Regions from separate parts of the Mesorhizobium sp. B2-8-3 genome, predicted to be linked through region 2. Evidence: predicted binding sites of a transcription regulator. Region 2 holds the regulator's gene; each other region holds the start of a gene.
What was found. Region 2 encodes PhoB, which activates phosphate uptake and scavenging genes when phosphate is short. Its sites were predicted from a motif close to TGTCATNNANCTGTCAT; they were not measured.
Positions count from the first base shown of each region.

Region 1: the regulator PhoB is predicted to act here: its motif matches at 5,057-5,073, upstream of FJ418_RS09705 (DUF1045 domain-containing protein).
Region 3: the regulator PhoB is predicted to act here: its motif matches at 7,817-7,833, upstream of ppk2 (polyphosphate kinase 2).

Region 1 is NZ_VFTW01000004.1:387,679-397,996, forward strand. It holds gene FJ418_RS09680 (ABC transporter permease subunit) at 1-606, shown strand, start outside; gene FJ418_RS09685 (ABC transporter permease) at 616-1,347, shown strand; gene FJ418_RS09690 (ATP-binding cassette domain-containing protein) at 1,347-2,162, shown strand; gene phnN (phosphonate metabolism protein/1,5-bisphosphokinase (PRPP-forming) PhnN) at 2,325-2,951, opposite strand; gene FJ418_RS09700 (alpha-D-ribose 1-methylphosphonate 5-triphosphate diphosphatase) at 2,948-4,087, opposite strand; gene FJ418_RS09705 (DUF1045 domain-containing protein) at 4,208-4,915, opposite strand; gene iolB (5-deoxy-glucuronate isomerase) at 5,165-5,977, opposite strand; gene FJ418_RS09715 (DUF3329 domain-containing protein) at 5,993-6,205, opposite strand; gene iolE (myo-inosose-2 dehydratase) at 6,288-7,202, opposite strand; gene iolD (3D-(3,5/4)-trihydroxycyclohexane-1,2-dione acylhydrolase (decyclizing)) at 7,244-9,088, opposite strand; gene iolC (5-dehydro-2-deoxygluconokinase) at 9,122-10,318, opposite strand, start outside.
Region 2 is NZ_VFTW01000038.1:4,953-15,270, forward strand. It holds gene FJ418_RS30135 (sugar ABC transporter permease) at 1-438, opposite strand, end outside; gene xylF (D-xylose ABC transporter substrate-binding protein) at 586-1,626, opposite strand; gene FJ418_RS30145 (ROK family protein) at 1,897-3,138, shown strand; gene phoB (phosphate regulon transcriptional regulator PhoB) at 3,460-4,149, opposite strand; gene phoU (phosphate signaling complex protein PhoU) at 4,166-4,873, opposite strand; gene pstB (phosphate ABC transporter ATP-binding protein PstB) at 4,894-5,697, opposite strand; gene pstA (phosphate ABC transporter permease PstA) at 5,694-6,545, opposite strand; gene pstC (phosphate ABC transporter permease subunit PstC) at 6,549-7,535, opposite strand; gene pstS (phosphate ABC transporter substrate-binding protein PstS) at 7,600-8,658, opposite strand; gene FJ418_RS30180 (response regulator) at 9,237-10,318, opposite strand, start outside.
Region 3 is NZ_VFTW01000027.1:32,181-42,498, reverse strand. It holds gene FJ418_RS27220 (MarR family winged helix-turn-helix transcriptional regulator) at 487-1,002, opposite strand; gene FJ418_RS27215 (DUF6163 family protein) at 1,305-1,727, opposite strand; gene FJ418_RS27210 (enoyl-CoA hydratase/isomerase family protein) at 1,724-2,767, opposite strand; gene FJ418_RS27205 (isoprenylcysteine carboxylmethyltransferase family protein) at 2,879-3,193, opposite strand; gene FJ418_RS27200 (hypothetical protein) at 3,117-3,428, opposite strand; gene FJ418_RS27195 (DUF2066 domain-containing protein) at 3,519-4,340, shown strand; gene hemB (porphobilinogen synthase) at 4,463-5,494, shown strand; gene FJ418_RS27185 (HepT-like ribonuclease domain-containing protein) at 5,584-5,721, shown strand; gene FJ418_RS27180 (dihydrofolate reductase family protein) at 5,910-6,557, shown strand; gene ppk2 (polyphosphate kinase 2) at 6,802-7,722, opposite strand; gene FJ418_RS27170 (aldo/keto reductase) at 7,977-9,020, shown strand; gene FJ418_RS27165 (glycosyl transferase family 90) at 9,037-10,008, opposite strand; gene FJ418_RS27160 (GntR family transcriptional regulator) at 10,125-10,318, opposite strand, start outside.

The DNA of each region.
Region 1 (10,318 bases), on a different contig from region 2:
GGCTCGCTGGTGGCGGCGGCCAAGCTCTCGCATCGCGGCGGGTTGAGGTTCATCGGCGAGAGCTACACCACCGTGTTTCGCGGCGAACCGGAACTGCTGATCATCTATCTGTTCTACTATGGCGGCACGCAGGTCCTGACCGGCGTGGCAAGGTCCACCGGATCGATCGGCTCGACGGACATCTTGAACATGCCGAGCTTCCTCGGCGGCGTGCTCGCGGTCGGCATCATTTCCGGCGCCTACCAAGCCGAGGTATTTCGCGGGTCGTTCCTGGCGATCCACCGCGGCGAGCTGGAAGCGGCGCGCGCCTATGGCATGTCGGCCTGGTTGCGGTTTCGCCTCGTGATCATGCCTCAGGTCCTGCGTCTCGCGGTGCCGGGGCTGGGCAATGTCTGGCAATTGACCATCAAGGACTCGGCGCTGATCTCGGTCACCGGCGTCGCCGAACTGATGCTCACCGCGAACAAGGCGGCGCGCTCGACGCATCATTCGCTGCTTTTCTACACGGTCGCCGGCATCCTTTACCTGGTGATGACCTCGATCTCGACGCCGATCTTCGACAGGGCCGAGCGTTACACCTCCCGCAGCTTCACCCGGCCGAAATAAGAGGTGGCGGTGGATTTCGACTTCTACCTTTCGACCATGTGGAGTGTGCTGAAGGCACTGCCGCTGACGCTCGAGATCTGGTTCTTCGGCATCGCCTTCGGGCTCCTCATCGCCACCGGCCTGACCTGGTTGCGGGCTTCCGGCTATAAGTTCGGCGAATATTTTACCCGCGCCTATGTCTTCGTCTTCCGCGGCTCGCCGCTGCTGGTGCAGCTCTATCTGATCTATTTCGGGCTCTCCCAGTTCGATTTCGTTCGCCACAGCCCGATCCTGTGGCCGATCCTGCGCGATCCGATGTATTGCACGATCGTCGCCATGGCCTTGAACACAGCCGCCTATGAGAGCGAGATTTTCCGCGGCGCGCTGCAGGCAGTACCTGTCGGCCAGATCGAGGCGGCCAAGGCATTCGGCATGTCGGCGTTCACGCGCCTTCGCCTCGTCACGCTGCCGATCGCGCTGCGGCTCGCCCTGCCGGCCTATTCGACCGAAATCATCCTCATGACCAAGGCGACCGCGCTCGCGTCCGTCGTCACCATCATGGAGATGATGGGAACGGCGCAAAAGATCCAGCACGACACGTTCCGGCCGATCGAGGTGCTGACCTGCGCCGGCGTGATCTATCTGCTTCTCAACCTGTCGATCGCCCGGCTGTTCGCCTGGGTCGAATACCGGCTTTCACCGCATCTGCGCCCCCCGCCCGAGCAGAGCCAGCAAATCAAATCCGTACCGGAGGTGTTGTGATGTCCGCAAATGTCGCCGCCGCCGCGCAAGCGGCATCGTCCCCGGACGACAAGGCAGCCATCAGCGTCAAGGACCTGCGCAAGTGTTTTGGCGATCACGAGGTGCTCAAGGGCATTTCGCTGGAAGCCCACAAGGGCGATGTGATTTCGATCCTCGGCTCCTCGGGGTCCGGCAAGAGCACGATGCTGCGCTGTATCAATCTCCTGGAGACTCCGGATTCCGGCGAAGTGCGCGTGGATGGTGAGCTCATCCGGATGAAGCGGGGCCGCGACGGCCACCAAATGCCGGCCGACATCCGCCAGGTGGAGCGGATCCGCGCCAACCTCGCCATGGTTTTCCAGAGCTTCAATCTCTGGTCGCACATGACCGTGCTGGAAAACCTCGTCGCCGCGCCGACGCATGTGCTGAAGCGGCCGCGCGCGGAGTGCCTGGAGCAGGCCGAGGCATTGCTGAAGCGCGTTGGCATCTGGGAGCGCCGCAATTACTATCCGCCGCATATGTCGGGCGGCCAGCAGCAGCGCGCGGCGATCGCCCGCGCGCTGGCGATGAATCCCAAGGTGATGCTGTTCGACGAGCCGACATCCGCGCTCGATCCGGAGCTGGTCGGCGAGGTGCTGCGCGTCATGCGCTCGCTTGCCGAAGAAGGGCGCACCATGCTGGTCGTGACCCATGAAATGGGCTTTGCCCGCGACGTGTCGAGCAAGGTGATGTTCCTGCACAAGGGCGACGTGGATTCGGCCGGCGAGCCGAAGGAGATGTTCGCCAGGCCGCCGACGCCGCAGTTCAAGCAGTTCATCGCCAACTTCAACAAGTGAAGACGGACCTTGCTCGGCGCCAAGATGCGCTGAGATTCAGGTCAGGCCGAGCCGAAAGTGGTGGCTTCCGAGAACCGGAGCGGAGCGTACTTAAGTACGTGAGCACCGGAAGCGCAGGGAGCCGCTACTTGCAGGCCGGGCTCACCTGAATATCAGCGCATCTTAGATCATGTCCGACAGGTCGGAGAACGCCATCGCCTTGCGCAGCACTTCGGCAAAGCGTTCGCCGGCGACCTCCTTGTCGCCGCCATTGTCGATCGACGTGATGTCCGGTCCTGTCAGCTTGACGTTCGTGCTGCGCGCCAGGCGGGCAAGCACTTCGCCGCGTGATTCGCGGCCGCGCGCCGCCAGCCGTTCCGCGAGGATCTCCGGCGCCGCGGTGATCTCGACCACGGCCAGATTGGCGTAGCGTTCGCGCAGCGCCGGGATGACCGCGCGGGAGACATTCGCCACGGCCACATGACCATTGGCGACAGCCCAGTCAACATCGGCCGGCAGGCCATAGCGCAGGCCATGCGCGTCCCAGCACAGCGAGAAGGCGCCGTCGGCCTCCGCTTCGGCAAAGGCGGCGTCGGCCAGTGTGTCGTGGTCCTCGCTTGCCGTGTCGCTCGGCCTGGTGATGACGCGGCGCACGAATTCCAGCCGCGTCTCGCCGGCGAAGCGCTGCTTGGCGTAGCCGATCAGCGTATCCTTGCCGGCGCCGCTCGGCCCCACCACCGCGACGAAGACGCCGTTGCGGATCGGCAGGCTCTCGGCCAGCTCGCGCTCGATGAGGGCCGAGACCATCATGCGACCCGGCGGCCCTGGCGCCACACGGTGCGCACGACCGGCACATGATCGTCGACGCGCACCCGCACCAGGTCGGCACGGCGGCCCGGCTCGATGACGCCGCGATCGGCAAGGCCGATGGCTTCGGCCGGGTTCTTCGAGACCATGGCGACCGCCTGCGGCAGCGAGATGCCCTCGACGACATCGCCGAGGAAGAAGGCCGACTGGATCAGGCTGAAGGGGATGTAGTCGGACGACAGGATGTCGAGCAGGCCGTCGGCGGCAAGCGTGCGCGCCGAGACGTTGCCGGAATGCGAAGCGCCGCGCATGACGTTCGGCGCGCCCATCAGCACGCCAAGCCCTGCCGCCTTGGAGGCCTTGGCCGCCTCTTCCGTCGTTGGGAACTCGGCGACGCGCACGCCCTGCTCGATCGCTTCTTCGACATGGCCGGCGGTCGCGTCGTCATGGCTCGCCAGCACGATGCCGCGCTCCTGGCAGGCGGCCGAGATGAAGACGCGGTTCGGACCGGAGTTGCGGGTCGATTCCGCCATCCGCTTCTCGCAGAATTTCTTGAAATCCTGGTCCGTCAGCTTCAGCTTGCGCTGGTAGTAGTAGGCATAGGTCTCGAGATTGACGAACTGGCGCTGTCCAGGCGCATGGTCCATCAGCGAGGCAAGTTTCACCCGGTCGTCGGTCTCGAAATTGGCGAAAGCCTCGAGGCAGTCCGGCGCCGAGACCTCGCAGCGCAGATGGATGAAATGGTCGGCCCTGAGCCGGTCCTGGCGCACGCTGTCCTCGATCGCGTCGGCCAGCTTGCGAACGTCGTCGGACTTCAGGTCGGCGTCCTCGTCCATGCCGACGCGCAAGGCGTCGAGCACGGTGGTGATGCCGGCGGTCGCGACCTGGGCGTCATGCGCAAGCACGGCGGCGATCGGATTCCAGCGCACTTTCGGGCGCGGCGCGTAATGGCCTTCGAGATGGTCGGTGTGAAGCTCGACGAGGCCCGGAATGATGTAGTCGCCGCCCATGTCCTCCCCGGTGCGGGCAGCGCCCGGTTCGACGGCGGCGATCAGGCCGTCGCGCAACAACAGCGAGCCCTCGACGATTTCGTCCGGCAGCACGATGCGGGCATTGGTGAGAACGGTTTCGGCGGTCATCTCAGGCGGTCCTATCTCGAGCGGTCAATCAGAGCAATTCCAGGAAAAGTGCCTTGCGGTTTTCCGTCCGGAATTGCGTAAACAAAGAGACAGGCGGTTCAGCGTTTCCGCTGACCCGCCCTAAGCGGTCTTGCGGGCCGGGCCGTGGCCAAGCGCATGATGGGAAAGCACCATGAACGGGGCGCCGGGCTCGCTTTCGACGAATAATGTCAGCGCATCCACCGGCACCGGCTGCCGCAGCACGTCGGCGAACAGGCCGTCTATCGCTGCGCGAAGACGTGGGCTTTCCTGTGGCCCGACGCGCCCCGACAGCGTCATGTGGAAACGGAAAGTGTCGAAAACATATGGGTAGCCCCATTGGCAAAGGTTGCGGAACTCGTCCGGCTTCAGCGAATCTGGGCTGCGGCGCTCGATCTCGGCCTCGGTCAATGGCGCACGGAAGCCGTCGAAGGCGCGCACGACCTCGCCGGCGAAATCGTTGATCGGGGCGAACGCGGTTTCGGGCACCAGGGCGAAGAAATCGTCGATCTGGCCGACCACGAGGCGCGGGATGACGACTGGCGGCGTGGCTTCGGCGAAGCTGTCGAGAGCGGCGCGCAGCGAAGCTTCCGTCTCGTCCGGCGCCAGCCGGAACGGCGCCTTCAGCGTCGCGTGGAACCCGTAGCGCCTGGCGGAGGCGGTATGGAAGGCGACTTCCGCGGCCGACAGATCGCCCACGGCCTCGACCGGTCGCGTCGCCGCGCCAAACGGGTCGCGGCCCAGCCAGTTGGCGGCAATGCGCGCCAGCTTCTCGTCCTGTCCCGGAGTGTAGTAGATGGCGTAGCGCATGGGCATTCCTCGTCAAGCGCGCTGCGCGCCCCGAAAGGAATATGCGACGCGCTTCAAGTCATTGTCTTGGCAAGTCGTGGCCCAAAAACGCCGGAGCGTTTGCGGCGACATGCACCGGAACCGCTGCCATAGGTGATTTCCATGACGGATTGACGAAGCTTTCGTGGGTTTTCGAAGGCAAGTCCAGCCGCAAGGTCGTTAGCCGACGATTTCTCTTAACTGGACCAACGGCTTTGCCGAACTGCTTGATCAGGCCTTCATCAGCCACTCGTGCTCGGCCGCATTGTGGAATTTCCACGTCCGCTTCGGTCCGGCCATGACATTGAGGTAATAGAGGTCGTAGCCGTGGCAGGCCGCGCAGGGGTGATAGCCCTTCGGCACCAGCACGACATCGCCGTCCTCGATCGCCATCGCCTCGTCCAGCTCGCGCACGCCGTTGCGGTCGGCGTCGGTGTAGACGCGCTGAAAGGCAAAGCCCTGCGGCGGGTTGAGCCGGTGGTAATAGGTCTCCTCGAGATAGGATTCCACGGGGAGATTGTCCTGGTCGTGCTTGTGCGGCGGATAGCTCGACGTGTGGCCGCCGGGCGTGATCACCTCGACCACCAGCAGCGAATCCGCCGGCTTGCCCTCGGGCAGGATGTTGGTGACGTAGCGCGTGTTGGTGCCCTTGCCGCGCACCTCCTGGCCGAGATCGTCAGGTCCGATGACGCGCACCGGCAGGCCGCCGCTTAAGCCCGGCGCCGAGCAGACGGCAAGCTCCAGTTCGGTATCGGCGGTCACCGACCAGTCGTCGCCTTCCGGCACATAGACCGACCAAGGCTTGCCTTCGAAGGGCGACATGCGCTCGCCGAGCAGGCCGAGGTCCTTGCCGCCGGCCGACGCCTTGCCCTTGCCGGTGACGAAGACCAGGCAGACCTCGCGCTCGCCGGTCTTGCCGGAGACCGTCTCGCCCGCTTTCAGCCGATGCAGATCGAAACCGACATAGGTCCAGCCGGCGCTTTGCGGCGTGACATGAGCGACATGGCCGTGGCCCTTGTCGGCCTTGACGAGCAGTTTCGACATACGGAACTCCTTGGATTATTCCTTTGGCTCGGCCGGAGGCTTCGCCTCCTCCGCCGGCTTGTAGAGATAGAAAAACTGCCACACCGCGTACCCGGCGAAGCCGAGCGCGATGACGCCCCAGAATGGCGTGCCGGAGGCGAACTCGATCACCGACCAGACCAGGCAGACCGCGACGACGGCGATGCGGCGCCACAGCGGCCGGAAGAAGGGGTGCTCATAGTCTTTCATCGCGCCAATCCAGGATTTGCCCAAAGCGCATCAGATAGACCGAGTGCCCGGACTAATCCATCATTCATGACCAATCCACCGTTCAGGCCGGAAAACCCTGCGTTTCGACCGTGTAGCCGGCGGCCGTCATCACCCGCATCAACTCCTTGTGGCCGACCTGAGCCATCTTGAGCGGCGGGTTCTTCTTCGGATCCTGCTCGGCTTCCACGACGAACCAACCCTCATAGCCATGATCGGCGAACCGCTGGACGATGGCGCCGAAATCGAGCGAGCCGTCGCCCGGCACGGTGAAGGCGCCGAGCGCCACGGCATCGAGGAAGGACTGTTTTGAGCGGTCGAGCCCGTCGATGACGCCCATGCGCACGTCCTTCACATGGACATGGTTGATGCGCTTGTGGTGGTTGTCGATGGCGCGCAGCACGTCGCCGCCGGCAAAGGCCAGATGGCCGGCATCGAGCAAAAGCGGAATGCCTTCGCCGGAATGGCGCATGAAAGCGTCGAGCTCCGGCTCGGTCTCGACCACCGCCGCCATGTGATGGTGGTAGGAAAGCGGCATGCCTTGGTCCGCGCACCATTCGCCGAATTCGGTGACGCGGCGGCCATAGGCCTTCATCTCGTCGCCGGTAAGCGTCGGCTTGGTGGCCAAGGGTTTCGAACGATCGCCCTGGATGGAGCGGCCGACCTCGCCATAGACGATGCAGGGCGCGTCGACCGCCTTGAACAGGTCGATCATCGGCTGGATGCGGTCCTTGTTCCTGGCCAGGTCCTCATTGACCAGCGTGCCGGAGAACCAGCCGCCGCACAGCGTGACATCGGCTGCTTTCAGGATCGGCAGCATGACCTTCGGATCGTTGGGGAAGCGGCGGCCCATCTCCATGCCGGTGAAGCCTGCCGAACGCGACTGGCGCAGACACTCCTCCAGCGACACGTCATCGCTCAGTTCCACGAGATCGTCGTTCCACCACGCGATGGGGGACATGCCCAGTTTGGCTTTCAAGTCTTCGCTCCGATGTCAGTTCATTATGAGACGGACGCGGCTCAGCCTCGCCGGCCGTCCACGGCTTCCTCGTATTTCTTGCGCGCGGCGTTGACCTGGGGCCGCGAGGAGACTTCCGGCACGGCGACATCCCACCAATGGCCGCCGGCATCGGTCGACACCAGCGGATCGGTGTCGATGACCAGCACCGTCGTCTTGTCGTTGTTCTTTGCCTTGGCCAGCGCCGTCTCCAGTTCCGCGATCGACGCCACCTTCTCGGCGACGGCGCCGAGGCTCGCCGCATGGGCGGCGAAGTCGACGTCGGGCATCACCTCGTGGCGGGCGTCCTTCAGGAGATTGTTGAAATTGGCGCCGCCGGTCGCCATCTGCAGCCGGTTGATGCAGCCATAGCCGCGATTGTCGAGCAGCACGATGGTGAGCTTCAGGCCAAGCATCACCGAGGTGGCGATCTCGGAATTGAGCATCAGATAGGAGCCGTCGCCGACCATGACGACGACCTCCTGGTCGGGCCTTGCCATCTTGACGCCGAGCCCGCCGGCGATCTCGTAGCCCATGGTCGAGAAGCCGTATTCGGCATGGTAGGAGCCCGGCGCGCCTGCCTGCCAGAGCTTGTGCAATTCGCCGGGCAGGCCGCCGGCGGCATGCAGCAGCGTTACATCGCAGCCCATCGCCCGCTGCACGGCGCCGATCACCTGCGCGTCGGAAGGATAGGCCGCGTTGGTCGAGGCCGTCACCTTGGCGGCAGCGGCCTGCCATTCCGTCTTGCCCTTCAGCGCATTGTCGGTCCAGGCGGCGGGCGCCTTCCAGCCCTTCAGCGCGGAAGCCAATTCGGCCAGACCCTCAGCGGCGTCGGCGACCAGCGGCGACGCCCAGTGCTTGCCGGCGTCGAAAACCTGGGTGTTCAGGCCGATGATGGTGCGGCCGGCATTCTTGAACAGCGCCCAGGAGCCGGTGGTGAAATCCTGCAGTCTGGTGCCGACGGCGAGCACGACATCGGCTTCCTCAGCCAGCCGGTTGGCGGCCGACGTGCCGGTCACGCCGACGGCGGCCATGTTGAGCGGATGATCGTCCGGCAGCGAGGATTTGCCGCCCTGCGTTTCGCAGACGGGGATGCCGGCGCCCTGCACCAGCTTCGCTAGCTCTCCGGAAGCCTGCGAATAGAGGACGCCACCGCCGGCGATCACCAGCGGCTTGCTGGCGCCCTTCAGCGCCGCGACGGCGGCCGCCAGCTCGTTGCGGTCGGGGCGCAGCCGGCGCGGCGTCCAGACGCGTTCGGCAAACAGGCTTTCGGGATAATCATAGGCCTCGGCCTGCACGTCCTGGCAGAGCGAGAGCGTGACCGGGCCGCATTCGGCCGGATCGGTCAGCACCTGCATGGCGCGGTTCAGCGCCGGGATGATCTGCTCCGGCCGTGTGATGCGGTCGAAATAGCGCGATACCGGGCGGAAACAGTCGTTGACGCTCGCCGTACCGTCGGAAAAATCCTCGGCCTGCTGCAGCACCGGATCGGGCAGGCGGTTGGCGAAGACGTCGCCGGGCAAAAACAGGACAGGCAACCGGTTTACATGCGCGAGTGCCGCTGCCGTCACCATGTTGAGCGCGCCGGGGCCAATCGAGGTGGTCGCTGCCATGAAGCGGCGGCGGAAATTCGCCTTGCCATAGGCGATCGCCGCATGCGCCATCGCCTGCTCGTTATGGGCGCGGAAGGTCGGCAGCTCGTCGCGCACCTGATAGAGCGCCTCACCGACGCCGGCGACATTGCCATGGCCGAAGATCGCCCAGACGCCGCCGAAGATCGGCACCGTCTTCCCGTCGATCTCGGTCATTTGCCGGCTGAGAAAGCGGGTTAGCGCCTGCGCCATGGTCAGGCGAACGGTCTTGCTCATTGTCGTTTCCTCCGCAATTCTTCAGCGGTCTTCTTATGCGGCCTTGCGGCCGCGCGCGGCAAGCCACGCCTCGGTCAGCTGCTCGAAGCGCGCGGCCATGTCGGCCACCGCTTCGTCATCCGACATCCTGCCGGCCAGCCATTGTTCGGCGGCGTTGATGAAGATGGTGCGGCCGACGGCAAAACCTTTGACGATCGGCGCGTTGGCGGTTGCCGCGAAGGCCGCGACCAGCTCGTCCTGTGGCGCTTCGAGCCCGAGCAGCACGACGCCGCGGCACCAGGGATCGTTCCTGACGATCACCTGTTCGATCTTCGCCCAGGCGCCCGCCGAAGCCTGCGGCTCGAGCTTCCACCAGTCCGGCTTGATGCCCAGCGCATAGAGCTCCTCCAGCGCGCGCGGAACGGTGGTGTCGTCGAGCTTGCCATGCTTGCCGGCGATGATCTCGACCAGCAGTTCCCGGCCGACTTTCCGTGCCGCCTCGAACAAAGCGCGCAGCTTCTGCTGCTGCTCGACTTTGAGCGCTTCCGGGTCGTCCGGGTGGTAGAAGCACAGGCATTTGATGCAATGGTCGACCGGCCATTCGGTGAGCTGCGAGCCGATATCCTGCGAGAACTCGAAGCGCAGCGGCCGCGATCCGGGCAATTCGACGGGACGCCCGAGCCAGGCGAAGGGATGGCGTGCGAATTCGAACATCGCGTCGCGCCCGTATTTCTCGTCGATCAGCATGCCGTAGCCGTCGCGGCCGGCGGCGGCTTTTGCCGCCGCCTTGACGGTGAGCACCTTGAAGTCTGGGATGCGCGAAACGTCGGCGCCGACCTTGGCGGCAACGTCTTCGAGCTGGACACGATGGTCGCAGGCCAAAGCCATCAGCGAGGGGATATCGCGCCGCCGCGTCGTCGCCCAATGGATGTGGTTGATCGCCTCGTCCTTGCGCAGCGCCAGGTGCTTGCTGCCGTGCTTCAGGAAGAACTGCAGCTCCTCGAAGGTCGGGTATTCCGGCGCGCAAAGCAGGCGCGACACGGCGAAGGCGCCGCAGGCATTGGCCCAGGTCGCGGCGGTGGCAAAACTCTCGCCGCCCAGCCAGCCACGCAGGAAGCCGGACATGAAGGCGTCGCCGGCGCCCAGCACATTGTAGATCTCGATCGGGAAACCCTTGCCGACGATGCCGTCCTCTAGGTCGTCGCTGATCGGGCCGTCATAGACGATGCAGCCCTTGGCGCCGCGCTTGAG
Region 2 (10,318 bases):
CGCCAGGCCGATCAGCAATGCCAGCACCCATATCCACGGATTGCCCAGCTCAAGCCCGACGAAGCGCACCAGGAAATGCACCTGGGCAAAGCCCATGACCATGCCGATCACCCCTTCGGCCGATCCGACCGACAGGTCGATGTTGCGCATGACGATGACCAGCACCATGCCGGAGGCCATGATCGCCACGGCCGAAGTCTGCACCGACAGGTTCCACAGGTTGCGCGGCGTGAGAAACGTGCGGCTGTCGAAGTCGAGCGGATTGACGCCGAGGCGCAGGCTGGAAATCACATGCAGCCCGATCCAGATCAAGAGCAGCGCGCCGATCATGCCGAGCATGCGGGTATCGAGCTCGGTCGCCTTCAGGAACCGGGCGACGGCGCCGAGTTCCGACGCGCGCGCGGTGTCCGCCGGTTGGGTAGACGTCGTGTCGGTCATGATTTCCTCCCGCCGGCCTGCCCGTCTGGCGCGGATGCCTGGCCAAGCCTAGAAGCTATCCGCCAGAGGCGGAAACACAAATCTTTTTGAGAAAACGCCGCGGCTTTCAGGCCGCGGCGCAGGGATTTTGATCGAGAGCCGGCAGACTTAGTTGCAGGCCTTGACGCTACCGGCGGCAACGCCCGCGCAGACTTCGTCCTTCTTGATCCAGCCGGCGTCGATGACGACGTTGAGATTGTCCTTGGTGATCGCGATCGGAGTCAGGAACAGCGACTTGACGGTGTTGCCGCCGGGCGTCGTGAAGTCCTTGGCGCCGGCGATGTCGCCCATCTTCTTGCCGTCGGCGAGCTGCAAGGCGATCTCGGCGGCGTTCTTGCCGAGCTCGCGCGCGTCTTTCCACACCGACACGGTCTGCGTGCCGAGCGCGATGCGGTTGAGCGCCGCGTGGTCGCCGTCCTGGCCCGAGACCGGAACGGTGCCGGCCAGGCCTTGCGCCGTCAGCGCCGCGACGACGCCGCCTGCGGTGCCGTCATTGGCCGCCACGACCGCGTCGACCTTGTTGTCGTTGGCGGTCAGGAACTGCTCCATGTTCTTCTGCGCGTTGGCGGGCAGCCAACCGTCGGTATAGGCCTCGCCGACATTCTTGATCTTGCCGCTGTCGATCGCCTCCTTCAGCACTTCCATGGAGCCCGAGAACAGGAAGTCGGCGTTCGGATCGGCGCCCGAGCCCTTGATGAAGACATAATTGCCTTCCGGCTTGACCTTGAACACCTCGCGGGCCTGCATGCGGCCGACTTCCTTGTTGTCGAAGGTCAGGTAGAACACGTCCTTGTTCTCGATCAGGCGGTCGTAGCCGACGACCGGAATGCCTTCATCGAGCGCCTTCTGCACCGCCGGGCCGATTGCCGAGGCATCCTGCGCCAGGATGATCAGCGCGTTGGCGCCTTGCGAGATCAGGCTTTCGACGTCGGTCAGCTGCTTGCCCGGATTGGACTGCGCGTCGGCCGAGATGTACTTGTCGCCGGCGGCCTCAATGGCGGCCTTCATCGCCGCTTCGTCGGTCTTCCAGCGCTCTTCCTGGAAATTCGACCACGACACGCCGATCACCTTGTCCTTCGCCTCGGCGACCGACGCCAGCGTCAGCGACATGGCAACGCCCGCCAGAATGGCGGCTGCGAATTTCTTCATGATATCCTCCCTGCGCCTGTGCGGCGCGACCCAGACTGGCCCGAAGGCCGGCATAGAGGCTTTTTTTCGAGCCTCAAAAAAATAGTGATCCAGCAAAACGACGCTGTCAACTGCGATTCTGATGGGTTTTGATGGGTCAGGGCATTTTTTTCGACATCCGCAATAAATAATGACACAGGCTGCGGCTTCTGCCACTATCCCTAGCATGTCACCGACAGGCCATGGCATCATCATCACAAGGCCGCGATGACTGGGAGGACGTGCGAGACGATGTCGGTCGGAATCCGTCACGACGATTTGCGCCGGCGCAACCGCGCCATGGTGATTTCGGCCGTGCGCCGCGCCGGCCAGCCCTCGCGCACGGAGATTGCTGCCACCACCGGGCTCAGCCACTCGACCATTTCGGCGATCTCCGCCGATCTGATCCAGGAAGGCATTCTCACCGAAAGCAAGGCCAGCGAGCCGACGGCGTTGAAACGCGGCCGGCCGCAGATCGGTCTGGCGCTGAACCCCGAAGCCGCCGCGGTGCTGACCGTGGTGCTGTCGCTGAACTTCCTGTCGGTCGCCGTGATCGATTATGCCGGCCAGGTGGTTGCCGAGGAGCAGCAGCGCCTCGACACGCTTGTCATGCCCCGCGACGAGCTGATCGGCGAATGCATGGCGATCGTGCGGCGCCGGCTGGGGGATCCCGACCTCGACGTGGGCAGCGTCGCCCGCATCGCCATGGGCATTCAAGGCATCACCGATTCCCATTCACGCGCCATGCTGTGGTCGCCGATCACGCCGCTGACCGACATCCCTTTCGCCGACCTCCTCGAAAGGGAATTCGGTATTCCCGCCACCATGGAGAACGACTGCAACATGATGGCGGTGGCGCTGCAATGGCGCGATCCCGAGCGCTATCGCGACGACTTCATCGCCATCCTGCTCTCGCACGGTATCGGCATGGGCCTTGTGCTGAAGGGCGCGCTGTTCAGCGGCACGCATTCCTCCGGCGGCGAGTTCGGCCATATGATCCATCGTCCGGGCGGCGCGCTTTGCCGCTGCGGCCGCCGCGGCTGCGTCGAGGCCTATGCCGGCAATTACGCGATCTGGCGCAGCGCCATGGGAATAAGCGAGGACGCCACCCCGACCGACGTCGGCGACGCCGATATGCGCGCGCTGGCCGCGAAAGCCCGGCAGGAGGACGGACCCGAACGGGAGGCTTATCGCCGGGCCGGCGAAGCGCTCGGTTTCGGCCTCGGCAGCCTGTTCGCCCTCATCGACCCGGCGCCTGTCGCCATGGTCGGCGTAAGCGCGGCCGCCTTCGACCTGATCGAGCCGGCGCTGCGAGAGGCGATCGCCCAGACCGCCGGCGGCCAGCACTCGGAATCGATCTCCTTCGACACCGAGCCGAACGAACTGCCGCTTATCCGCGAAGGCTGCGCCATGCGCGCGCTGACCTTCGTCGATCAGGAGATTTTCGCGCCGGGGGTGCAGGCCAGAGCGGGGGCCGGGAAGAACGTGGCCTGAGCGAACATGGCGCTGAAGCCGCGAATCGCACCAACGTTGGAGATTGGCCGAAGCCACCGCGACTTCGTCATTCCAGGGCGGAGCAAGGAGCGAAGCGACGCGCGCAGACCCTGGAATCCATGCCGTTACCTCGATCGTAGGGTGCAGCGGTGCAGAGTTCTGCGCCATAGCGGCGCGTGGAAGTCACGGCATGGATCCTCGGGTCTGCGCTGCGTCGCTACGCTCCTTGCTCCGCCCGTGGATGACGAAGCGCAAGCGTCTCGACTACCCACCAGCGTTAATGTTGGAGTGCCGATCCCGTCGGAACTTCCGCCCTCGGGACTAATCCTCCCTGATCGCGTACCCCGCCCCGCGGATGGTGCGGATGACGTCCGGCATGCGGCCGTTGTTGACCGCCTTGCGCAGGCGCCCGACATGGACGTCCACGGTGCGCTCGTCGATATAGATCGTCTCGCCCCAGACATTGTCGAGCAGCTGGCTGCGCGAGAACACGCGGCCGGGATGACGCATCATGAATTCGAGCAGGCGGAACTCGGTCGGGCCGAGCCTGATCTCGCTCTTCTTGCGGTAGACCCGGTGCGATTCGCGGTCGAGCACGATGTCGCCGACCTTGAGCACGCTGGACAGCACCTCCGGCTTGGCGCGGCGCAGCAGCGCCTTGACGCGCGCCATGAACTCCGGCGTCGAGAATGGCTTGACCAGATAGTCGTCGGCGCCGGTCGAGAGGCCGCGCACGCGGTCGCTTTCCTCGCCGCGCGCCGTCAGCATGATGATCGGCAGCCGCTCGGTCTCGGGCCGCATCCTGAGACGCCGGCAGAGCTCGATGCCGGAAACCGCCGGCACCATCCAGTCGAGCACGAGCAGGTCGGGAACGTTTTCCTGAAGGCGGATTTCGGCCTCGTCGCCGCGGGTCACCACTTCGACCTGGTAACCCTCGGATTCGAGATTGTAGCGGAGCAGCACCCCCAGCGGCTCCTCGTCCTCCACCACCATGATGCGTGGCGCGATCATTGGGGTAACCTTTTCGTCAGGCCGCCGGCGCCGACATTGCGGTCTCGTCCTGCTTCGGACGATTGGCGGGCAATTGCGTGCCGGTCAGCACATAATAGGCATTCTCGGCGATGTTGGTCACATGGTCGCCGATGCGCTCGAGGTTCTTGGCGCAGAACAGAAGATGCGTGCAAGCGGTGATGTTGCGCGGGTCTTCCATCATGTAGGTCAACAGCTCGCGGAAGACGGACGTGTATTTGACGTCGATGCGCTCGTCGTCGTTGCGAAGCTTGGCCAGCGCCGTGGCATCGCCCACCATGTATTCCTGGATCACGGCCTGGACCTGGATCAGCACCAGCTGCGCCATCGAATCGATCGAATGCGTGAGGTCGCGCGGCGCGGCGCTGACGCCGACCGAGCCGACGCGCTTGGCGATGTTCTTGGCGAGATCGCCGATGCGTTCGAGGTCGCCCGCCATGCGGATCGAGCCGACCACGTTGCGCAGGTCGTCCGCCATCGGCTGCCGCTTGGCGATCAGCGTGATGGCGCGGTCGTCGAGCTCGCGCTGACGAGCGTCCATGATGGCGTCGTCGGAGACGACGCGCTGCGCCAGCGCATTGTCGGTCTCGAGCAGCGCCCTGGTCGCACCGCCGACCATGGAGCTGGCGAGATCGCCCATGTCGTTGATGAGCCGGCTGATCTGCCTCAGATCCTCGTCGAAGGAGGCGACGGTATGTTCGGCCATGATGATGTCCTCGTATGAACTCAGCCGAAGCGGCCGGTTATGTAGTCCTGCGTGCGCTTCTCGCGAGGCGAGGTGAAGATCTTCTCGGTCCGGTCGAACTCCACCAGCTCGCCCAGATACATGAACGCCGTCTGCCGCGACACGCGCGCCGCCTGCTGCATGTTGTGGGTGACGATGACGATCGTGTAGTCGGCCTGCAACTCGTCGATCAGTTCCTCGATCTTGGCGGTCGACAGCGGATCGAGCGCCGAGGCCGGCTCGTCGAGCAGGATGACCTCGGGCTTCACCGCCACGGTGCGGGCGATGCACAGGCGCTGCTGCTGGCCGCCCGAGAGGCTGAGGCCGCTGGCGTTGAGCTTGTCCTTGACCTCGGTCCACAGCGCGGCGCGCTTCAGCGCCTGCTCGACGCGGCTATCCATCTCGGCCTTGCTGATCTTCTCATAGAGCCTGACGCCGAAGGCGATGTTCTCGTAGATCGACATCGGGAACGGCGTCGGCTTCTGGAACACCATGCCGATCTTGGTGCGCAGCAGGTTGAGGTCCTGCGAGCGGTCGAGGATGTTCTTGCCGTCGAGCAGCACCTGGCCCTCGGCGCTCTGCTTCGGATAGAGCTCGTAGATGCGGTTGAGCACGCGCAGCAGCGTCGACTTCCCGCAGCCCGACGGGCCGATGAAGGCTGTCACGCTGCGCTCGGGCAGGGACAGGTTGATGTCCTTCAGCGCCTTCGACTGGCCATAGTAGAAATTGAGGTTCTTGACCTCGATCTTGGCCTTCTCGACGGTCGTATCGGCTGCGTTCAGGTCGGTGGACAACATCGGTTTCATCTGTCCTCTCTGCGTCCGGTTAGGCTGCGGGCGATGATGCTCAGCCCGAGAACCGTCAGGGTGATTATGAGTGCGCCCGTCCAGGCCAGTTGCTGCCATTCCTCGTAAGGGCTGAGAGCGAACTGGAAGATGGTCACCGGCAGGCTGGCCATCGGCGCATTGAGATTGCTCGACCAGAACTGGTTGTTGAGCGCGGTGAAGAGAAGCGGCGCCGTCTCGCCGGAGATGCGGGCGATCGCCAGCAGGATTCCGGTGACGATGCCCGACATTGCCGCGCGGTAGGCGACGGAGCGGATCACCACCCAGCGCGGCGCGCCGATGGCGGCGCCTGCTTCGCGCAGCGCGTTGGGCACAAGGTTCAGCATGTCCTCGGTGGTGCGCACCACGACGGGGATCACCAGGATCGACAGCGCGACGGCGCCGGCAATCGCCGAGAAGTGCCCCATCGGCCGCACCATCAGCTCATAGACGAACAGGCCGATGATGATCGATGGCGCAGACAACAGGATGTCGTTGATGAAGCGCACCACCGTCGTGAGCTTCGAGAAGCGGCCATATTCGGCCATGTAGGTGCCAGCCAGCACGCCGATCGGCGTGCCGACGACGATGCCGATGATCGTCATGACGATGCTGCCGTAGATGGCGTTGAGCAGGCCGCCGGCGTCGCCGGGCGGCGGCGTCATTTCAGTGAACACCGCCAGGTTCACCCCGGAGAGCCCCTTGTAGAGCAAGGCGCCGAGGATCAGCGCCAGCCAGGCGAGGCCGATGCCGGCCGCGACGACGCACAGCGCCATCATCACGGCATTCTTGCGTTTGCGGCTTTGGTGAAGCGATGCGGCAGTCGACATCGGTCAGGCTCCCGTGCGGCTATCGATGCGCAACAGCATGTAGCGTGCAAGCGCGAGGATGATGAAGGTGATGATGAACAGGATCAGGCCGAGCGATACAAGCGAGGATGTATAGAGATTGCCGTCGGCTTCGGTGAATTCGTTGGCGATGGTCGCCGAGATCGTCGTGCCCGGCGCAAACAGCGAGGCGCTGATGCGGTGCGCGTTGCCGATGACGAAGGTAACCGCCATCGTCTCGCCGAGCGCGCGGCCGAGGCCGAGCATGACGCCGCCCATGATGCCGACGCGGGTATAGGGGATGGTCACGCGCCGGGTCACTTCCCAGGTCGTGCAGCCGATGCCGTATGCCGATTCCTTCAGCACCGCCGGCACCGTGTCGAACACGTCCTTGGTGATCGAGGTGATGAAGGGCAGCACCATGATGGCAAGGATCAGCGACGAGGTCAGCAGGCCGATGCCGTAGGGCGGGCCGGCAAACAGGCTGTTGAGGCCGGGGATGCCTTTGAAGAGCCAGATGACGAAGGGCTGGATCGTCGTCTGCAGGAACGGCGCGAACACGAACAGGCCCCAGATGCCGTAGATGATCGAGGGAATGCCTGCGAGCAGCTCGACCGCGATGGCGATCGGGCGCCTGAGCGGACGCGGGCAGAGCTCGGTCAGAAAGATGGCGATGCCGATGCCGATCGGCACAGCGATGAGAATGGCGATGGCCGAGGTGACGATGGTGCCGTAGATGGGCGCCAGGGCGCCGAAATTCTCGGTGACCGGGTTCCAGGATTCGGTGGTCAGGAAGGAGAAGCCGAACTTCGACAGCGCCTCCCACGAGCCGGCGACCAGCGAGATCGCGACCCCGCCGAGCAGAACCAGCACGAGGATGGCGGAAAGGCGCGTGGCCGTCCGGAATGCCATGTCGGTGAAGGCGAAGCGGCGCACTGTCGCTTCCCTGGTCCGCAGGGCGGACGATGTCGCGGCGTCGGAAACGGCTGTCATTTAGCCCCTCGCATTTCGAAAGAGACAGGAGGGCGCCGGAGACGCCCTCCTTATTCGCTAGGAATTACATGCCGGAGTAGAGCGGCTTGCCGCTCGCGTCGACGATGTCCTTGCCCCACATTTCCTCGACGCTCTTCACGACCGCGTCGGGCATCGGAACGTAGTCCAGGCCCGCGGCCAGCTCGTCGCCCTTGGCATAGGACCAGGCGAAGAACTTGAGCGCTTCGGTCGTGGCCGCAGTGTCGTCGGGCTTCTTGTAGACGAGGATCCAGGTGGCCGACGTCATCGGCCAGGATTCAGCACCGGCCTGGTTGGCCAGGATGACGCCGTAGCCCGGCTGCGAGCTCCAGTCGGCATTGGCCGCGGCGGCCGAGAACGCGGCGGCGGTCGGCTCGACCTTCTTGCCGTCCTTGTTGATCAGGTCGGTGTAGGTCAGCTTGTTCTGCTTGGCATAGGCGTATTCGACGTAACCGATCGCGCCGCCGGTCTGCGAGACGTTGTTGGCGACGCCTTCATTGCCCTTGGCGCCGATGCCCACCGGCCATTCGAGCGCGGTGTTGACGCCGACCTTCGACTTCCAGTCGGCGCTGACGTCGGCCAGGTAGTAGCTGAAGTTGAACGTGGTGCCTGAGCCGTCCGAACGGTGGACGACGGCGATCGCCTGGTCGGGCAGCTTGGCGTCGGGGTTGAGCTTCTTGATCGCTTCGTCGTTCCAGTTGGTGATCTTGCCGGCGAAGATGTCGGCCAGCGTCGGACCGTCGAGCACCAGTTCGCCCGGCTTGATGCCTTCGAGATTGACGACCGGAACGATGCCGCCCATCACCATCGGGAACTGCGCGAGCCCGGTGGAGTCCAGATCCTCGCCCTTCAGCGGCGCGTCGGAAGCGCCGAAGGTCACGGTCTTGGCCTTGATCTGCTTGATGCCGCCGCCGGAGCCGATCGACTGGTAGTTGAGACCGATGCCGGTCTCCTTCTTGTAGGCGTCGGCCCACTTCGCATAGATCGGATAGGGGAAAGTGGCGCCGGCGCCGGAGATATCGGCTGCCATTGCGGCGGAGATGCTAAGGGTTGATGCCGCAGCCATTGCAATCGCAACGGCCGCCGAGCGGATGAAATGTCTCATGTGGCCTGCTCCTGTTCGGAAGATGGTCTTTCGGCACCCGTTCTATCGGCGCCCGGTGAGCGCAATAGCCTTCGATTATTACAGTCGCATGACAGTTTCGTGTCAGCCCGGTAACGCCTGAACGGGGATGCTCGGAAGGGTCCGCGGCGGCCTCGAAGGACCGGCCGGAGTTTGCCGCGGGAATCAGTAACTTGTCTGACTTTTGAAACAAAATTTATCCCGGCGGCCGGATGACGGCCGCCGGGAAATAAAATCCGGACGAGAGTGCGTTGCCTGAATGCCAGAGCGGATCATGGCCTGGCCATCGCCGAAAACAGGTCCGTTGGGGTAGAGTCGACGCTGTTTCTTGTTGGCGGTCGCTGCTCCCGCCCGTAACCGAAGAGCGGAATCAATGTCACGATTGTCCGAGCTTGGCGTTTGCTTTGATATGGTGCGATCGCACCATACGCATGCGTCAACGCCCTGCGCCCGCCAGCCGGCTAAAATCCGCCTTGACTCTTGATTTCGCGCAGTTCCGGGACGGACGGCTACGCGAAGGCGCCGGAGCCTGAGCGTTTCACGCTTTTCCCGATATTGCTCTAACCTGCGTTGCGCCGGGTCTCGACGTCCGAGCCCAGCCATCGCTCGAGCTTTTCGAGCAGCGCCCGCGGACTGATCGGCTTCGGCAGGTAATCGTCCATGCCGGCCTCCAGGCAGCGTTCGCGGTCGCCCTTCAGCGCGTGCGCGGTGACGCCGACGATCGGCACATGCGTGCCCATGTCCTCCTCGAGCCTGCGGATGGCGCCCGTCGCCTCCAGCCCGTTCATTTCCGGCATCGACACGTCCATCAGGATCATGCGCGGATTGAGCCTGCCGAAGGCGTCGAGCGCCTTGCGGCCATTGCCGACGATCTCGAAGCGGTAACCGGTCTCGCCGAGGATCTGGGTGAACACCATCTGGTTCACCTCATTGTCCTCGGCGACGAGGATGTCGAGCCCGCGCTCCGCATCGGCAGGGCGTGGACGCGCCCGCGCCGGCGGCGGCTGCAGCATGGCGCGGTCCGATGCCGCCGTCTGCGCCGGAGCGGCTTGCGGGGAGCTGCCGGCGCCAATGACGGGTTGCGGCTGCGCGGCCGTGCTGCTGTGGCGGTGGCGCTGGATGGTCGAGACCAGCGTTTCCAGGAGAATGGAGGAGCGCGCCGGCTTGATCAGTTGCGCATCGATGCCGAGGTCGCGATAGGCCGTGCCGGCAAGCGACTGGTCGACCGAGGTCAGCATGATGATGGGCGTATGCGCCAGGCCCGCCGTGTTGCGCACGATGCGCGCCATCTCGGCGCCGGTCATGCCGGGCATCTGATAGTCGAGCACCACGCAATCGACCGGCACGCCATAGGCGGCGGCGGCAATCAGCACCTTCAACCCCTCGGCGCCGCTTTCGGCCGCGCAGGAATCGAACGTCCACGACGCCATCTGCTCGCTCAGGATCGAGCGGTTGACGGCGTTGTCGTCGACGATGAGCACGCGCGCGCCGGTGACATCGACCGGCATGATGCGCTGCCCGCCCTGCTCGGCCCTGGGCAGCGTGACGGTGAACCAGAAGGTGGAGCCCTTGCCTTCGGCGCTGTCGACGCCGATCTCGCCGCCCATCATCTCGACCAGCCGCGAGGTGATGGCAAGGCCAA
Region 3 (10,318 bases), on a different contig from region 2:
GGCAGACATTCTTGCTTTATCGCTCTCGCTCAACTCGCTTGCCGGGCGGCTTTGTCCACACTCTAGGGGCGGCAAACTTAACAATTCGCCAACCATGACCTGACGTTGATCGGCTGCCAGAACGCGCTGCCGCAACGCAGGTTCCAAGGAGCGCAAGGCATAGGCCCGCAGCATCACCCACCACTCGCATTAACCGCGATTATGGCGGCAACGTGGCCTTGGCCCGCGATTTGCATGCGGCGGCCAGATGAAAGAAATGACGGCGATGCTTTTTTGCATCGCAAGATGCCAGCGCGTCCTTATGAAATCTGTGCCCTGCCCTTCAGGCGCAGAGCCTTCATGCGCGCGAAGCGACGGTCAAGCTCCCGCAAATGCCCGCCTTCGCAATAAAGAAAAAGACCGGCGCGCTTCGGCGCCGGCCTCCTATTCTTTCCCCCCGGGGCCCTGCTTCTTCGGCGCGGCTTTCCCGTCCCAATTCCGAAGCACTCACATCCGATAAGCGATCGTATCGTTCCAGAAGCGATCCAGCCGCTGCAGGGCGCGGTTCATCTGCTTGAACTCGTCGGTGTTGATGCCGCCGACCGCCTCGATCGAACCGACATGGCGCTCGTAGAGGCCGGCGACGACGTCGGCCACCTCGTTGCCTTTCGGCGTCAGCGAGACGCGGACCGAACGGCGGTCGATGCGCGAGCGCTGGTGGTTGATGAAGCCGAGGTCGACCAGCTTCTTCAGATTGTAGGAGACGTTCGAGCCGAGATAATAGCCACGCGAGCGCAGCTCGCCGGCGGTCAGCTCCGAATTGCCGATGTTGAAGAGCAGCAGCGCCTGGATGGCGTTGATGTCGGAGCGGCCGTTGCGGTCGAACTCGTCCTTGATCACGTCAAGCAGGCGGCGGTGCAGACGCTCCACCAGCTGCAGCGATTCCATGTACAGCGAGCGGATAGCCTCGCGGCGATCGTCGGATACGTTTGCGGTCTTCGCCGCCGGACGCGAATTGATCATTGTCTTTGCCTCTCGTTTGTCGCCTTGGTGATTTTTTGTTTTTCACCTTGATCGCGACACTATCGAATACTCATAAAATTCGACTTAAACGCCAGGGCTAACAAGAGCTTACCGGTAAGAGGTTTCGGAAGACGCTTAACGATCGGTCACCCGAGCAAGAACAATTAACCTAAAGATTTAGCCAATGGATCTTGGGGTGAAACGGGGCTGAGAAAGCGCCCCGCGGAGGCAGGCCATCGGCCGGCTTTATGGGTGGAGCATGATGTCATCCGAAAACCGCTTCACACTTTTCGGCATCATGCTCATTGGCGAAGCTGGCGCTTCTGCAGCCATATGGTGACGCGAAAGACGATGTAGAGCAAGGCCACGCAGGCATGCGAGACGACGATCAGCAGCCGATGGCCGAAGAGATCGGGGAAGCCGGCATACATCACCGTCTCGGTCGCCGCGCAGATGAACCAGATCACCGGTCCCCACGATGCCAGCATCCAGAGGCCGGCGGCGGCGAAGGGGAAGAAGACGGCGAGCATGGCCGCCGCCACCTGCCAGTGCACCGGCATCAGGTCGAAGCGCCACAGTTCGCCCGGATAGATGCCGATCAGGCGGATCCAATAGAGGATGCCGAACAAAAGGCAGTAGCCGGCGATCACGCGCTGGAACCAGGCGAAGATCACCTCGGTGGTCGAGGGCTGCAGCACCACGCGCCTGGAGGTGACTTCGCTCACAGCGCGAGTTCCTTATCCCCGAGCGGCGCGAAATAGGCGTCGATCTCGGCCGCATCGACCTCATCCAGCCCCGCCGGCCGCCACTTGGGTGTAGAGCCCTTGTCGATGATGGCGGCGCGGATGCCTTCATAGAAATCGTGGCCGGCAAGCATGCGGTTCAGGATGCGGAACTCCATCCTCATGCATTCGTCCATCGACAGCGTCGAGCCGGCGCTGATCTGGCGCCAGGCGATGTTGAGGCTGGTCGGCGAGCGGGTTTTCAAGGTCGCAAGCGTCTTTGCGGCGAAAGCATCTTCAGCCCCTGCCCGTTCCAGGCTGTCGATAATGCCGGCGAGCGAGCTCTGCGAAAAATGGCGCGCGATCGACTCCAGGTCCTGCCGCTCCGTCTCGCGTTTCGCGGGCACGAAGAAATCGCGCAATTCTGCATTCGCGTCGCCGCTCGTCGCCAGTTCGTCGAGCAGGCCCGCCTGGTCCTCCGCCTTGATAGTGTGCGTGGCGAGCCCCGACCAAAGCGCATCGCCGTAACGGATGCGATTTCCGGTCAATCCGAGATACATGCCGAAAGAGCCGCCGAGATCCGGCAGCAGGTGGCTGGCGCCGACATCCGGGAAGAAGCCGATGCCGACCTCCGGCATGGCGAACTGCGCGTTTTCGGTCAGCACGCGATGCGAGCCGTGGAAGGAGATGCCGACGCCGCCGCCCATGACGATGCCGTCGATCAGCGCGACATAGGGTTTCTTGAAGCGGGCGATGCGGGCGTTGAGCCGATATTCGTCGGCGAAGAAGTCGACGGGCGGCTTGCCGGCCCGGCCGGCCTCATGGATGTGCAGGATATCGCCGCCGGCGGAAAACGCCCTGCCCTCGGCCTTGACGACGACGACATTGATGCCGGCGTTCTCTTCCCAAGCATCGAGCGCCTTGCCGAGCGCGTTGACCATGTCGTGCGTGACGGCGTTGAGCGCCTTCGGCCGGGTCAAGGTGACCACACCCGCCTTGCCCAGCCGCTCGAAGCGGATCTCGTCGCCTCCGCCAAAATCCATAATGAGAGAATCCTCCCCCGCGCCTGCGGGAGGAGAAGTGCTAAGCGGCGACCGGGCCAACGTCAATTGTCGAGTGCCACGGATAAGGCAGCGTCTTTCGCGGCAAGCAGGCTACCATACGAATGGGATAAGCGCGTTCGTGCAGCGCGCATAGTCGGGGAATTCACCGGGAAATTGCCGTGCCAGAAGCCGGTCCTCGGCGCCGACACGCCAGATGAAAATCGCCCCGAGCAGGATGAACAGAAAGACGAAAGGGCCGCCCACCACGATCGCCGAGCCCAGGCATGCCAGCAGGCCGCCCGTGTACATGGGATGGCGCAGGCTGCGGTATGGGCCGGATCTCACCAGGTTATGGTTCTGCTTGGCCGAGACGGTCTGGCTCCAGTTGCGGCCGAGAATTTGCCGCGCCCAGACCAGCAGCGCCATGCCGGCGACGGCGATCACCGCGCCGATGCCGCCCAGGGCCGCGTTGACGGGGGGCGAAGTTGACGAAGCCGAACAACGGCAGGCGCGGCAGCAGGAAGGCGGCGATCATGGCAAACATCAAACCGAAGCTCTGCAGCAAATGCGGCTCGGTATCGCGTTTCACGCCGATTGCCTGAACGGTCAGATAAACAATCAGCAGCAGCCAGGCGGCATAGATGAACCAGATCAAGGTCATGCCTTGCTCCTTCGTTTAGCCGGCAATCCGCCTTGGCCACCGCACGCACCCGGTGCTAGAAAATGGGCATCTTGAACCGGACGGCAAGCCATGCTCGGATTTTCCCGCTTCGCGGCTGCAGCGATCGGCCTGATCGCCATCCTACGGATGTCTTGCCCTGCCGAGGCCGCGACTGCGAACGAGCTTTATCAATCTCAGACCATCGTCACCGGCACTGGAGACGTAAACCGGCAGATCGGCTTCAAGGATTGCCTCGACAAGGTGCTGGTCAAGGTCTCGGGCGACCAGCGCCTGTCGCAGAAGCCAGAGATGCTGGCCCTGCGCGACAAGGCGGCCGACTTCGTGCAATCCTTCCGCTATCGCGACCGGCTCGAAGGCATCCCGATCCATGACGAGCAAGGCACGCATGACCGGCCGCATGATCTCACCTGCCTCTACAAGCCGGCCGTCGTCGACAAGCTCCTGGCGCAGCTCGGCAGCAGGCCCTGGCTCGGCGAGCGGCCGCCTATCGCCGTCTTCATGACCGCTGAGCAGGGTTCGCGGCATTTCGTGCTGACGGCGGATGAGGACCACGGCAAGACGATGAGGGAATCCTTCGCCAACGCCACAAGTCCACTGCTGATGCGCATTGCCTTTCCAAAGGCCAGGCAGGTCGGCGGCCTCGACGAAAAGGCGGTCGCGGCGGCCAATATGGCAAAGCTCGACAAACTTGCGAAGAAAGCGGGAGCGGCCCGGGCGCTCGCCGGCAGCATCGTGTGGAGCGACAAGGACCTCGGCTGGATCGCCGACTGGCGGCTGGCCGATCGCGGCAAGACCTACCGCTGGCAGGTCCGCGGCGTCAGCTTCGACGAGGCGTTCCGCGTTGCGATCAGGGGCGCGGCGCAGATCCTGTCGGGGAACGGGCAGCCCTAGGGGGCGCCTCGCCCCCCACAAAGTGGAGGAAAGGAACGTGTGCCACGTCCCTGGCACAATCGTGTCGCATTGGTCAGCGGCGGAGACGCGTGATAAAAGCCGGCGCAAAAGAGAGTTTGACCATGAACAAATTCACCCCCGCAAAGCCTGCCGGCGCGCGCAGTGTCGACGAGATTACCGGCAGCCGGCGGCTGCGGCGCATGCGCAAGGCCGACTGGTCGCGCCGGCTGGTGCAGGAGAACCAGCTTTCGGTGAACGACCTGATCTGGCCGATCTTCGTCGTCGACGGCAAGAACAGGCGCGAGCCCATCGCCGCGATGCCCGACGTCTACCGCCTGTCCATCGACCTCGCGGTGAAGGAGGCCGAGCGCGCCGCCAAGCTCGGCATCCCGGCCATCGCCACCTTCCCCAATGTCGAGCTTGCGCTGCGCGACCAGACGGGATCGCATATCCTCGACCCCGACAATGTCATCAACCGCGCCACGCGCGCCATCAAGGACGCGGTGCCGGAAATCGGCATCATCACGGATGCCGCGCTCGACCCGTTCACCAGCCACGGCCATGACGGCATCCTGCGCGACGGTATCATCGTCAATGACCAGACGGTGGAACAGGTCGCCGCCGCGGCCGTCATCCAGGCGGCGGCGGGCGCCGACATCATCGCGCCGTCGGACATGATGGACGGTCGCATCGGCGCCATCCGCGACGCGCTCGACGCCAACGGTTTCCAGGACGTGGCGATCATATCCTACGCGACGAAATTCGCCTCGGCCTTCTACGGGCCCTATCGCGAGGCGGTCGGCACCGCCGGCCTGCTCAAGGGCGACAAGAAGACCTACTACATCGACCACGCCAATTCGGACGAAGCGGTGCGCGAGGCCGAGCAGGACCTCGCCGAAGGCGCCGACATGCTGATGGTGAAGCCCGGCCTGCCCTATCTCGACATCATCCGCCGGCTGAAGGACGAGCTCCAGATGCCGACCTTCGCCTATCAGGTGTCGGGCGAATATTCGATGATCAAGGCAGCCGCCGCCAATGGCTGGATCGACGGCGAGAAGGCGATGCTGGAATCGCTGCTTTCGCTGAAGCGGGCGGGCTGCGACGGCGTGCTGACCTATTTTGCGCCGGTGGTGGCGCAGATGCTGAAGAGCTAGACCTGCCTCGCGATTTTGGAACTCTGACGGGATCCATTAGAATGGATCTATGAGCAGGAACGATGTGATCGAACGGTTGCAGAAGTGGCATAGGCAACATCCTGCGTCATGAATATCACAAGACTTCCGAAGCCATCGTCTGGGCTGTCGTGACAGACAATTTGCCGGCGCTACGCGTTGCCATTGAACGCATTCTTGATGCTGCCGGCCCAGAGTTGCCCAGCTAATCGCTTTCTCGACGAAAAATTGCGACGGCATCCCTTACCCGCTTCGCCCCAATATCCCGGGCAGCTGCCTTTCCGGCGACGATCCCGACGCTGCCCGACTCGATTGCCGGAAAATACCGCTTGCATTTTGCAATCGGCCAGGCTACTCAACAACCGATTGCAAATTACAACTGGTTTAGGAGGCAATCATGTCCAAGCTGCGTGTCAACGGTTTTACCCTGTCGCTCGACGGCTACGGCGCCGGTCCCGATCAGACGCTTGAACATCCGCTCGGTGTCGGTGGCGAGACCCTGCACAAATGGTTGGTCACCACCCGGACATTCCACCAGATGGTGATTGGCAAGGATGGCGGCGCGACCGGTGTCGACGACGACTTCGCCATCCGCAGTTTCGAGAATGTCGGCGCCTACATTCTCGGCCGCAACATGTTCGGGCCGATCCGCGGCGAATGGCCGGACGACAACTGGAAAGGCTGGTGGGGCGACAACCCGCCCTATCATGTTCCGACTTTCGTGCTGACCCGCTACAAACGCGCGCCAATCGCGATGGAAGGCGGCACGACGTTCTACTTCGTCACCGACGGCATCCACTCGGCGCTCGAACAGGCTAAGGCCGCGGCTGGGAGCAAGGATGTGCGGATCGGCGGCGGTGTTTCGACTTTCCGGCAATATCTCCAGGAACGGCTGATCGACGAGATGCATCTGGCGATTTCGCCGGTGCTGCTCGGCTCGGGCGAGCATCTTTTCGCCGGCCTCGACATGGTGAAGCTCGGCTATCGCTGCACCGAGCAAGTGGCAACGGCGAACGCTTTGCATGTGATGATCGGGCGAGCGTAAGTACGGCTCTTTCTTCCCGTCACTATACGGGGAGAAATGCCCGGCAGGGCAATGAGGGCGGCGCGGCCTTTGAGATTAGCGGCAAGCTCGCAATGGCAGCGAATTGGGGCTCAATCGCCGACGCCGGCGCTGCCCCTCATCCGCCCTTCGGGCGTTCGTCGTTCGAAAAGCCAAGCAATTGGCTTTTCGCCCGCTGCGCGGACCACTCCTCACCTCCCCGTGAAACGGGGAGAAGGAAAAGGCCTCAATACTTCTCCGGCACGTAGAGCTCGCGCGGCAGCACCTGGCGCTCGTAGGACGGGTTGAAGACGCGGTCGGGCAGCGAGATGTCCTCGTGCGGAACCTCCTCATACGGCATCTGCTGCAACAGGTGGTCGATGCAGTTCAGCCGCGCCCGCTTCTTGTCGTTGCCCTCGACGATGAACCAGGGCGCTTCCGGAATGTTGGTGCGGGCGAAGGTCTCTTCCTTGGCCTTGGTGTACTGCTCCCAGCGCACGCGCGACTGCAGGTCCATTGGCGACAGCTTCCACTGCTTCATCGGGTCGTGGATGCGCATCAGGAAGCGCATCTGCTGTTCCTCGTCGGTGATCGAGAACCAGTATTTGACGAGCGTGATGCCGGAACGGACCAGCATACGCTCGAATTCCGGCACGTCGTTGAAGAACTCCTCGACTTGGTCCCCATTGGCAAAGCCCATCACCCGCTCGACGCCGGAGCGGTTGTACCAGGAGCGGTCGAACAGCACGATCTCGCCGCCCGCGGGGAGATGCGGCACGTAGCGCTGGAAATACCATTGCGATTTCTCGCGCTCGGTCGGCGCCGGCAGCGCCACGACGCGGGCGATGCGCGGGTTGAGCCGCTGCGTGATGCGCTTGATAACACCGCCCTTGCCGGCGGAATCGCGGCCTTCGAAGACCACCACCAGCTTCTTCTTGTGGTAGGCGACCCAGGACTGCAGCTTGATCAATTCCGACTGCAGCCTGAGCAGCTCGCGGAAATAGGTCATGCGCTCCATGGAGGGCGGATGCGACTTCTTGTAGATCTTGGCGATCTCGAGCGAGAGCGCCGGCTCGGAAAGCTCCAGCTCATAGTCCTCGTCGAGCGTATCCTCGAGCTCGGCTTCCAGCCAGTCCTTCGCCCCGGAATTCGGTTTCACTTCATTCATCGCGCAGCTCCGTCTGCCTGTCGGCCATCATCGCTTCGGAATCCGCTCCGCTCCGGGTGGACACTCCGTAAGTCGACTGAGATACAGAGGCGCAATGACGGTTTTATTGCAATCGCCCGGCAGCAGGCCTCGAAGATATGTGATCGGTCCGTATCGATAGCGGGGCGACAAGCGGCGGGAATTGTCCTACAAATCCCCTCGCCTCTTCCCGGCGCTCGCCACGGCGCCTCTTCAAACAAATTGCGAGGACTGACATGGAATACCGCACGCTGGGCCGATCGGGCTTGAAAATCTCGACATTGACGCTTGGCACCATGACCTTCGGCGGCGCCGGTCCGTTCGCCGCCGTCGGCAATTCGGATCTTTCGGAAGCCAAACGCATCATCGACACCTGCATCGATGCCGGCATCAACCTCATCGATACCGCCAATGTCTATTCCAACGGATTGTCGGAAGAGATCATCGGCGAGGCGCTTGGCGGCAAGCGCAAGAACGACGTGCTGATCGCCTCGAAGGCGCGCATGCGCATCGGCACCGGCCCCAATGACGAAGGCCTGTCGCGCCACCATCTGATCCGCGAATGCGAGAAGAGCCTGAAGCGGCTCAGGACCGACGTCATCGACATCTATTTCGTCCACCAGTGGGACGGGCTCACGCCGCTGGAGGAGACGATCGCGGCGCTCGACACCTTGGTCAACCAGGGCAAGATCCGCTATATCGGCTGCTCCAATTATTCGGGCTGGCAGGTGATGAAGGCTCTTGCCGTCAGCGACAGCCGCCATCAGGCCCGTTTCGTCACCCAGCAGATCCACTACACGCTGGAAGCGCGCGAGGCCGAATATGAATTGCTGCCGATATCGGTCGACCAGGGCCTGGGCGTGCTGGTCTGGAGCCCGCTGGCGGGCGGCCTGCTCTCCGGCAAATACCATCGCGACAGCCCGACCGCGCGCCAGGTCGGCGGCTGGACGGAGCCGCCGATCCGCGACGAGGACCGCCTGTGGCGCATCGTCGACGTGCTCAACGAGATCGGCAAGGCACGCGGCGTCTCAGGGGCGCAGGTCGCGCTTGCCTGGCTGCTTGGCCGCCCGGCCGTGAGTTCGCTGGTGATCGGCGCCCGCAACGAGGCGCAGCTCAAGGACAACCTCGCCGCGGCCAGCCTTTCGCTCACCGAGGAGGAGCGGCAGCGCCTCGACGTCGTCAGCCGGCCGCCGGTGCTTTATCCCTACTGGCACCAGCAGTTCACCGCCAGGGACCGTTTCGGGCCGGCCGATAAGGTGTTCGACCGCTCTCACGCTTAGGGCTGCGGCCGGACGTTCAGCCGGCGATGAAGCGCCAGACTTCCGCGTCGGGCTTTATCTGCCCGCTCAGCACGAAATATTTGTAGAGGACGAGCAGCGAGATCGCCTGCTCGTCCTGTTCATTGCCGAATTTGCGGCAATAGGCGTTGGCGGCGGCGGTTATCCGCCCCGCCTCGGCGGGGTGTTTTTCGAAATAGGCCACCTTGTCGACCAGATCGGAAAAATCCTGCCGCAGCGGCACGTAGTGGACATTGGGCTCGACCTGGGCTTCCGCGAACCAGGTTTCGTAGGTCGGCTCCGGCATCAGGCAGAGCGAATTGGAGCTCATGATCCATTTCAGGTTTGTCGCGACATCATTGCCTTCGAGCGAGACGATGTAGCGATACTGTCGCTGCTGCTCGATGTTCAGGAACGGCTTGCGGTATCCGTCCGGCGCGTCGGGCTTGTGGGAACCCGCGTCGCAAAACGGCAGGTCAGCGGCCTTTTCCACGAAGCGGGTGCGAAGCGGATTATTGAGATGCCCCCGCCAGACCACCATCGGCCGCTTGTCGGCGAAAGACAGCTTGTCGGGCGGCATGTAGAAGTGGCGGAACTTGTTCAGCTTCATCAGCACGCCGTTGGCGTTGTCGTCGCCAATGGGGCGGTCCTTGACGATCCTCGGCACCTCCGGAATGCCGACGACATCGCCATATTCGAAATCGATCAGCAGGCCAGGATCGAAATAGCGGGCGAATTCCTTGAGATCGTAATAATACATGCTGGACGCGGACGGCAGCTTGCCGACGGCCACGGCGTCGGGACTTGGCACGAACGGGTGTTCCAGCTTGTTGTAGTAATTCAGTCGCTCGCGAACCGTCTTGCCCGAGAGCCTCGCCTGCTCGAGCCGGCTGGCCAGGCGGTCGCGGAACAGGGATTGCGGTGCGCGGTCACGCGCGAAATTGCGCGCGTAATAGAACAGCTTTGCGGCGGTTCGTGAGAGTGTGGCCATGCGTCCGCGAATTCAGCAAGATGGTCAACGGTAGTCTGCCTTCATCCCCCTCGTCTCCTACAGCATTCTCCCGGCCATGTTGCAAGCCTGCTAATGCGAATGGCCACACGAGAACCTTACGCCGCGACGACGGCGAATCCTCTGGCGCGCAGGCCGCGCCGGTCGTCATGCAATGAGGTGACCAGCCGATCGCGGCTGCCTGCTATGTGAGCGGAAAGCAGCCCCGCCGCTTCGTCCGCGTGGCCGGCCTTGACGGCGGCGAGGATGGCATGATGTTCGGCCCAGGCACGACCGAGCGCGCTTTCATCGC